DNA from 2 places in the Bradyrhizobium sp. WSM4873 genome. Region 2 is predicted to be linked to the other one. Evidence: predicted binding sites of a transcription regulator. Region 2 holds the regulator's gene; the other holds the start of a gene.
The links. The regulator LexA, encoded in region 2, represses DNA repair genes until DNA is damaged. The targets are predictions, from matches to a motif close to TGTTCNNNNTGTGTTCNG.

Region 1: AC0L21_RS14720 (ribonuclease T2 family protein) is a predicted target of LexA. The motif match lies at 2,257-2,274, and genes of this name have one in related genera.

What each region holds. Positions count from the first base shown of each region.
Region 1 is NZ_JBVVPS010000009.1:46,487-51,188, forward strand. It holds gene AC0L21_RS14705 (outer membrane protein) at 1-68, shown strand, start outside; gene AC0L21_RS14710 (cold-shock protein) at 140-355, opposite strand; gene AC0L21_RS14715 (23S rRNA (adenine(2030)-N(6))-methyltransferase RlmJ) at 605-1,465, opposite strand; gene AC0L21_RS14720 (ribonuclease T2 family protein) at 1,518-2,210, opposite strand; gene AC0L21_RS14725 (hypothetical protein) at 2,331-2,795, opposite strand; gene AC0L21_RS14730 (hypothetical protein) at 2,978-3,271, shown strand; gene AC0L21_RS14735 (DUF3617 domain-containing protein) at 3,316-3,846, shown strand; gene AC0L21_RS14740 (ATP-binding protein) at 4,009-4,702, opposite strand, start outside.
Region 2 is NZ_JBVVPS010000003.1:327,003-331,704, reverse strand. It holds gene AC0L21_RS08230 (HAD family hydrolase) at 1-231, shown strand, start outside; gene AC0L21_RS08225 (hypothetical protein) at 386-577, shown strand; gene AC0L21_RS08220 (molybdopterin molybdotransferase MoeA) at 787-1,998, shown strand; gene lexA (transcriptional repressor LexA) at 2,174-2,875, shown strand; gene AC0L21_RS08210 (hypothetical protein) at 3,349-3,786, shown strand; gene AC0L21_RS08205 (ComEC/Rec2 family competence protein) at 3,925-4,702, opposite strand, start outside.

The DNA.
Region 1 (4,702 bases), on a different contig from region 2:
CGATTACGGGCGTGTCAAACGGCTATAGCGCCAGCGTTGTGCGCGCAGGCGTGAACTATCACTTCTGATAGCTAAAGAAGAAAATACCGGACCAACCTCCCGGCCGCTTGCGGCCGGGATTTTTTTTGCGCCAGGCTCGCTAGGGAAGGATGACCAAATCGACCGCCTTCGGCCCCTTGCCCTTCTTGTCCGGTTCGACTTCGAAAGTAATACGCTGTCCTTCGGCGAGGTCCTTCAGTCCGGCCCGCTCCACAGCAGTAATATGCACGAAGACGTCGCGGCCGCCGTCGTCCGGTTTGATGAATCCGTAGCCGCGCTCACCGTTGAAAAACTTGACCGTTCCCGTCATGGCCATCGGGAAACTCCCCCTCATTGCTCCTCCGTCGTGACGCAGACGCACGTCACGACATGACCGGGCCTTACGAAGCCCGGGAGCTGGCCATCCTTGGGCAGACCATTCGGTCCGACTGGATCTTTCTTAGGCCTTCACTCCGCCGCAACCATTCGCGGAAGCGGAACGTAAAGCCAGTCACCGCAACAGCATAATACGGTTCTCTGCAGATTGACCACCGCTCCTGCATATTTTTCCCAAGATGCCGGAGTGTTACGGTCTCGGCACCTCTAATCGGAATCTGGCAGCGCCACCCTGGCCGAGCGGCATTTCCAGCTCCGGCAGGATCGTCTTGAGCTCGCCCTGCAGCGTGTAAGGAGGATTGACGATCAAGAGCCCGCTGGACGTGAGGGCTGCGCCGTCGGCTTGCGGCGCCACGCTGAATTCCAGGCGCAGGCATTTTCCCGGCGGTTTTGCTGCGGCTGCGAGCCGCGCCACTGATTGCACCAGCGTGTCGGTGGCACGTCGGCTCTTGGCAGGATACCAGATTACATAGATACCGGTCGGCCATTTCGCGAAAGCCGCCGAGAATGCCTCTCCGAGCTTTTCGAACTCGTCCTTTGCCTCGAACGGCGGGTCGATCAGCACGAGCCCACGCCGTTCCTTCGGCGGCACGAAAGCCGGCAATGCCATCCAGCCGTCGAGGTCGACCACGCGGGCCTGTTCGTCGTGGCGCAGCACGCCGATCAGCGCTTTCCGCGCCTTCGGCTCGATTTCGCAGGCGACGAGGCGGTCCTGCGGCCGCAGCAGGGCGCGCGCGATCAGCGGCGAGCCCGGATAGGCCTTGAGCTCACCTTTCGGATTGAAAGCGCGGACGATGTCGAGATAGGGCTTGGTCAGCGCCATGGCGTCATTCGACAGCCGCGCCTGCATCAGCCGGGCAATGCCCGTCAGCCACTCGCCGCCGCGGCGCGCCTCGTCGCTTTCGAGATCGTAGAGGCCGGCGCCGGCATGGGTGTCGATGACGCGGAACGCGCCCGGCTTGTCCTGGAGATAGGTGATGATGCGCGCCAGCACGATGTGCTTGATGACATCGGCGAAGTTGCCGGCATGGAAGGCGTGGCGGTAATTCATGCAAGAGCACTACGCCACGTGACGGCCTGAGCAAAGAGGCACGACGCCTGGGCTACCCACCCCGGATCGGCGGCATCGCCACCTGGTCGCGGCGGCAGGCGCGGCGGTCGATCTCCTCGCAGGCGCGGAATTGCAGGTCCTTGCTGAGGCAGATGCGGACTTCCGATAGCCGCGTCCGGTTGCAGGTGATCGAGACGGCGGCATTGCTGAGGCCCGGATTGGCCTTGATGAAGGCTTCCTCCACCTCCGCTGGCGCCACGGTTTTGGCCTGCGACAAATCGAGATATTCAGCCGGAATCTTGATTGCGGCGCGCGCCTTCCGGATCGTTTCGAAATAGTTGCGGTCGGCCAGGCCCGAGCAGGTGCCGTGCTTGTCCCATTCGTTGAAGATCAGCCCCGGCGCCGGCATCAGATCGAGCATGGAGGAGACGATGCTGCGGTTCAGCCGCGGCGACGGCCGCTGACAATATTCCGGAAAACCATTCTCATATTGCGGCCACAGACCATGCACCACGAAAGCGTAGGGCCGTCCGCTGCACTGGATCTGCGAGCGGCCGCCGCGCTCCGCCGCCTCTTCGCAGAAGGAGGGCGACCACGACAGCGACAGCACATAAAAATCGAATTCGCCGGGCGTGTTCTGCCGCTTGTCCTGGGCCTTTGCGCCACCGGCCAGCGCAGCCAGCCCGGCCGCAAGCGTCAGCGAGATCATCAGGCGGGAGAACGAATGCAATCTGGAATGAAACATGGCGACGCCCCTCAACTAGACTGTGCAGACGAGCCTAGCAGGCGATAAGAACATTTCAAGAACAAAATTCGGGCGACCGTCGTTCGGCCGCCTGATTTGTCCGGATCAGAACTTTTTCAATTATTGTTTGGCGGCGCGGCAGGCCGGGTTGTAGGCCCAGTTGCGGTCGAGCCCGACCACGCACCATTCGACGCCCTGGCCATAGCCGGCGAAGCCGCCATCCTCGACGATCGAGAAATGCACCTTGCGCATCTTGCCGTCCGTGAGCATGGCCTCGCCGGTGCAATAGCGGCGAGGGATGTTGTCGGATGCCCAGGGCCGGAACGCGGTCTCGTGAACCGCGGCGAAGCCGGTGATCTTCAACGAGGAATTCCAGAACGAGCTTTCCTTCTCCCAGAACTGCGTGGCGATCGTCGGCAGCGCCCTGTCGCATTCGGAGACGTTGCCGTCATAGCGCGGCCCGCTCAGCCAGAAATTCAGCTCCAGCGGATTAGCGGCCCTGGCCTCGCCGAGCGACAGCGCCCCGAACAGGAGGCCGAGCACGGCGGCAAAGCGGAGCGATTTCAGGAAGGTCGAGGCGCGCATGGGCAATCCAGACAGCATGATCTGCGAGGGTCGGACGGTGCCGCGAAGGCCGGGGGAGGTCAAGTGCAGCGCGGCAACACTTGCCGACGAGTTGACTGCAATGCTGCGTTAGAGGGGTCTTCGGTTCTTTCCTCCGTCGCGCCGGCACCGTAAACTGCCGCCAACCAATCGGAGTGACGGGAATGCGAATCATTGCGGCCGCGGGCCTACTTGCCTTGGGTATGATGGCGAGCCAGTCGGCACGCGCCGATCTCCTTCCGGTGCCTCCGTTCAAGGGCAACGACACCGGCGGCATCATCGCCTATTCGATGGCAACCCAGGTCGATGCGCGGCAGGTCGCGGTCGATCACTGCGCGCGCTACGGCAAGGTCGCCAAATTCCTGGCGATGCAGGCCTATGAGGGCGGCTACATCTCGTTCTCCTGCCGCTGGGTGCCCTATGGCGCCGCCGACCAGCCGATCCGCACGCTCTACTGAGGCGCTTTCGCAACGCCGCTATCTCGCAGCCGGGAGCTTCCCTCATGACGCGCAAACTCGCTTTGCTCGGCTCCGCCCTTTGTCTCGTCTTGTCGGCAGCCAGCGCCCGCGCTGACGACCTGCCGGTGCGCAAGGCGGGCCTGTGGGAATTGAAGATGGTCAGGACCGGCACGCCGGTGCCCGAGATGACCATGCAGCACTGCACCGACGAGACCGTCGACAAGGAGATGAACAACAACGTCTCCCCGATGGCCAAGCAGATTTGCGCCAAGCAGGACATCAAGAAGACCGCAAACGGCTATGTCAGCGATTCCGAATGCAATGTCGCCGGCATCAGCACGACTTCGCATGCTGAGATCACTGGCGATTTCAATTCGGCCTATACGGTGAAGACGTCGTCGCACGCGCAAGGCGGCGCCGCCGGCACGGCAGGCCGCGACACGACCATGCAGCTCGAAGCGAAATGGCTGGGGGCGTGCAAGCCGGACCAGAAGCCCGGCGACATCGTGATGCCCGGCGGCTTCAAGATGAACGTGCGCGACATGGACAAGCTGAAGGCGCTGTTGCCGAAATAGGTGCCGCGCGGCCGGTGCGCTTCCTCGCCCCGTTCTTACGGGGAGAGGGGTGGGGTGAGGGGCCTCTCTCCGCGAGTGAGATCGCTGACGGACCTGCACCCCGTCACCCGGATCGCAAGAGCGATCCGACCTCTCCCCGCAAGCGGGGCGAGGTAAGAGCAGTTACACCGGTATCCGCACGCTCGCCCTTAATCCCCCCATCGGGCTGTCGCCAAGAGTGATGTCGCCGCCGTGCGAACGGGCGATGTCGCGGGCGATGGCGAGGCCAAGACCCGTGCCGCCTTCGTCCTGGTTGCGGGCGTTGTCGAGCCGCAGGAACGGCTTGAACACCTCTTCGCGCAGATGGGCGGGGATGCCCGGCCCGTCGTCGTCGACCGTCACGGTCAAATAACGGTGATCGCGCTGGCCGGTGATGGCGATGCTCTTGCCGTAGCGGGCGGCGTTGGTGACGAGGTTGGCGAGGCAGCGCTTGAACGAGGCCGGCTTCACCGTGACCACGGGCAGTCCGTTGAACGCGACGGTCGCAATGTGGCCGTGGCGTTCGGCGTCGCTGCGCAGCTCCTCGAGCGCCTGCGCCATGTCGGTCGGCTGGGACTGCTCGCCGGAATCGCCGCGGGCAAAGGCGAGGTAGTCCTCGAGCATCATCGACATCTCGTCGACGTCCTTGCGCATACCCTCCATTTCGGGGCTGTCGCCGATCAACGCCAGCTCGAGCTTGAACCGCGTCAGGATCGTGCGCAGATCGTGGCTGACGCCGGCGAGCATCGCGGTGCGCTGCTCCATCGTCCGCTCGATGCGCGATTTCATTTCGAGGAAGGCGACCGACGCGCGCCGCACCTCGCGCGCGCCGCGCGGG
Region 2 (4,702 bases):
CTCCTCGGCCATTTCCGCGAGCTGTATTTGTCGTCCAGCATCGGCCTGCGCAAGCCGGACGCGAAGGCCTTCGACCACGTCGTTGCGGCGATCGGCGTGCCCGCCGGGCGTATCGTGTTCTTCGATGATCTTGCCGAAAATATCGAGGGAGCGCGGGCGCGCGGCTTGACGGCGGTGCATGTGACCTCGCCCCGGGACGTCGGGAACGCATTGAAGGCATTGGGCATCTGACGACTATCTGTCGTCGCGAAACCCGACGGGAACAATTTTGAAAAAATTGAGGAACCCGATCACTTTGTGCATTTTTGTACAGAGTTCCCGGAACGGAATACCGCCTTCCGGACTCTTAGAGTCCGCTGGGACTTCTACGGACGGATGCATCATCGTGTTGGGCAAGACCTACCTCACCAAGCAGGCCTCTCTTCTTCTTGAATTCGCCAGGACAACTTCAGATTCGGATCTTTCCGCCAAGCTTGTGAGCAAGGCCGCCGATCTGAAATCCCAGGCCGATCCGTTGCCCGACAAGGATAAGGGATCCAAGGCGCCCGACGTAACATCCGGGCAGGCAGGCAGCTGATCGATGCAGGCCGGTGATTTCGTGGCTTCGATGACCACTTTCCTGCCGATCTCTCACGTTCTTCGGATCATGCCGCGACGCGCTTGATCCCGGCTTCCGGAACGATGCGAAGCGGCGGGATGACTGCCCCCGTTTTTGCCTCTGCGCCCGCGCTCGGCTAGAAGACTTGCGGAACATTCGCCCGAACGTGCCGAGCAGGAGTTTTCGCCGTGGCCTTGATGCCGGTTTCCGACGCGCTCGCCGCGGTGCTGGCGGATGCAGAGCCACTGCCGGAAGAAATGATTTCGCTCGACGAGGCCTACCATCGCGTGCTCGCGCGTGACGTCGCGGCGCGGCGCACGCAGCCGCCGCAGGCGATGTCGGCGATGGACGGTTACGCGGTGCGGGCGGCCGACGCCGCGACGATCGATTCGGAGCTCACCGTCATCGGCGAAGTCGCGGCGGGCCGACCGTTCGCCGGGAGGGTCGGCGCCGGCGAGGCCGTACGGATCTTCACGGGCGGCGTCATTCCCGGTGGCGCGGATGCCGTCGTGATCCAGGAAGACACTGTTGTCGCCGGCAAACGTATCACGATCAAGGAAGCCGCGATCGCCGGACGGCACATCCGCCCAGCCGGTATCGATTTCCGCGAGGGCGACGTGCTCCTGCGCAAGGGAAGCCGTCTCACCGAGCGCGACCTCGCGCTCGCCGCCGGCATGAATCATCCGCACCTTGCCGTTTTCAGGCGTCCGAAAGTCGCGATTCTCGCCACGGGCGACGAGCTGGTGATGCCGGGCACCACGCCCGGCCACGGCCAGATCGTCTATTCCAACGGCTACGCCCTGCACGCGCTCGCCCGCAGCGAGGGCGCCGAGACCATCGACCTCGGTATTGCCGCCGACACGCTGGAGGCGACCACCGCCGGCATCCGCAGCGCCCGTGAGAGCGGCGCCGACGTCCTGATCACGACCGGCGGCGCATCGGTCGGCGACCACGATCTGGTCCAGCAGGCGCTGCGGGACGAAGGCATCGCGATAGCGTTCTGGAAGATCGCGATGCGGCCAGGCAAGCCGATGATGCACGGACGGCTCGGCGCAATGGGTGTGATCGGCCTGCCGGGCAATCCCGTGTCGTCCTATGTGTGCGCTTTCCTGTTCATGGTGCCGCTGATTCGCGCCCTGTCGGGCCGTTCGGTGATTCACCATCACCGTGAACGCGCCGTGCTCGGCCGCGACGTCGGCACCAACGACCAGCGCGAGGACTATCTGCGCGCGCATCTGGAGGAGCGTGACGATGGCACGCGCGTCGTTCTTCCCGTCAATCATCAGGACTCTTCGCTGCTTGCGAATCTCGCTGCAGCACAGGTACTTCTCGTGCGCGCACCGTTCGCGCCGAAGGCCGAAGCCGGCACGGCTTGCGAAGTGTTGCGGCTCCCCGTCTGAGCGTCCGGCAATGCGCGTTCCGCGAACTTTGCTCTGTTCACGGTAAATTAAGCAGTTGCGGAACATGTATCGAACATATAGTGTCCGTTCATGATTTGTTTCGAGCATGTAGCGGCTTATAGCCGAATTCAGCGTCTCGGAATCGGACGACATCAACCGGGGGACTTTGGTCGAGATGTTAACGCGCAAACAATACGAGCTTCTGCGGTTCATCAGTGAACGTCTGAAGGAAAGCGGCGTGCCGCCCTCCTTCGACGAGATGAAGGATGCGCTCGATCTGCGCTCGAAGTCGGGCATCCATCGCCTGATCACGGCGCTCGAGGAGCGTGGCTTCATCCGACGCCTGCCCAACCGCGCCCGTGCGATTGAAGTCATCAAGCTGCCGGAGCTCCAGGCAGCCGCAGGCAGCCGACGCGGCTTCACGCCGAGCGTCATCGAGGGCAATCTCGGCAAGGTGCGTGCGAGCTCCAGCCTGCCGGCTGACGAGGGCGAGCGTCCCGTGGCGGTGCCGGTGATGGGCCGCATCGCGGCCGGCACGCCGATCGAGGCGTTGCAGACCCGCAGCCATACTATCAGCGTACCGCCTGACATGCTCGGCTCCGGCGAGCATTACGCGCTCGAAGTGCGCGGCGATTCCATGGTCGAGGCCGGCATCCTCGACGGCGACATGGCGCTGATCCAGCGCAACGAGAGCGCCGATACCGGTGACATCGTGGTGGCGCTGATCGACGACGAGGAAGCGACGCTGAAGCGCTTCCGCCGTCGCGGCGCCTCGATCGCGCTCGAGCCCGCCAACGCAGCCTATGAGGTCCGCATCCTGCCGCCCAACCGGGTGAAGATTCAGGGCAAGCTGATCGGGCTTTACCGGAAGTACTGATACCGGAAGTGCTTCATACCTGAAGTGCTTGGCGCCTCGCGCGCTTCCGACCGGCATCGCCGGTCAGAGATTGGAGCGGATCATCGTCCGCTCCGGCTGGATAGTCGTTCTGGTTCTGCACAGACTATCCGGCCCCTCCTCCGGCGCTGGCTCCTCGCGACGCCCAGGAAACAGCACCGAAACAGCACCGCTTCAAATGGCACCGCGTCGCGGCTCGCGTGTTCGAGGAAACACCATCCAGCGATCAAGTTCGCCCGCCGCAGCCAAGCCGGCAATATTCGCGCATGCGCCTCCCGAATGCATCGCAACGGGCTTTGTTCCTATTGAATTCGGGAAAGATAATGTGATCGCGGCTTGCGGAAGCCAGCCGCAGATTTGCCCACAACCAAGCAGAGCTTTCGTGCTTCCACTCTGATAGAGGCCTGCGCCTCGATAAGAGACGCGGGTTGCTATCCCAGCATGAGGAGCACCCGATGTGTGACTACAGCCTACATGCCGTCGCGTCGCGCCCCGCCGAAGTCGGCGAGACGATCGTCACGACAAGCTTCCGCGGCACCTCGACGCGCGGCTTCGCCTCCGCAGCCGATCCGTCCGTTGCCGTCTGCCTGCTGCCGGGAACGGAGCTCGCCTTCGCCGACGACGTCCGCTACGACAATCGCTGGATCTGGACGCGCACCATCAATTCCCGCGTGGGCAAGTTCGGCAAAATCGATCCGCACGTTCCCGACCGCCATCACGACGCGATCGAATTCCCCGACGGCAAATATGTCCTGGTGACGCAGCTCGTCGAAGGCCAGCGGGCGACCGTGCTGCAACTGCCGGTGACTCAGTCGGTCACCGAGCGCGAGCACAAGGCGCAGATCATCGCCGACAGCAGGCAGCCTACCGTCACGCACCTGCCGATCGGCTGAAACAGCCGCCCTCCGGCTACGAGGTCGGAGGTCAGGATTGAATCGCCATCGCCGGCCGTGGCCGGCGAGATGGTGTAGTTTGCGCCCAGCGAATCCGAGCGGACGCACCGATCCACTGCGTTGCTCCGCACCATCAGATCAATCGTCGGCCTGCAAGTCCGTCTCCGCCGGCGTTGCGTCCTTGATGCGGGACGCGGTCGTCTTTGGCGCGAGGCTGCCGTCGAAATCACCCTCGCCGGCGCCGGCCGGCAACCAGGGGCGGCTCGTGCCTCTCGCCCTCACCGCCTGAACCGCAAAACCGTCGCCACGCTGCGCCAGCGCCAGCGCGCTCTGGCTGGCGAGCCGCCGCCGATCGACCACCATCGCGGCGCAATCGGGCGGCGCGGGACGTGTCGTCACCACCAGCACGGCCCGACTGCAATCGTCCGCGAGAGCGTCGACGCGGAGTGCCAGCGCGACCAGCCTCCCGTCGGCCAGTGGCGTCACGCAGCCGGATTCGTCACAGGACACGCCATCGGCCAGCGAGGCTCTGCCCGCATCGCGGGGATCGGCGTCGGCAGCGAGCCATTCCCTCAGCAGAAAGCTGTCCTTGTTCGTCCTGATCAGGTGCAGATATCCGTCCTTGCCCCGCACGGCGACGCTCGCGCCATCCCCGGCAATCAGGATGTCGGGCTGCCGCGCCGACAGTCCCCAGAGGATCGCTGCCAGCAGCACCAGGGCGCCGGACCAGCGTAGCGGCGTCCGCAACAAGCCCAGCACGATGATTCCCAGGCTCGCCACGATCAGCGGCGCGATTCCGAACGCCGGGATGCGGCCGACCGCGCCCGGCAAGGCCGCGACCCAGCGCGAGACCGCGACCATCCAGTCGATGCCGATCCCCATCAGCCACCAGAACACGCTGTCCAGCCCGAACGGA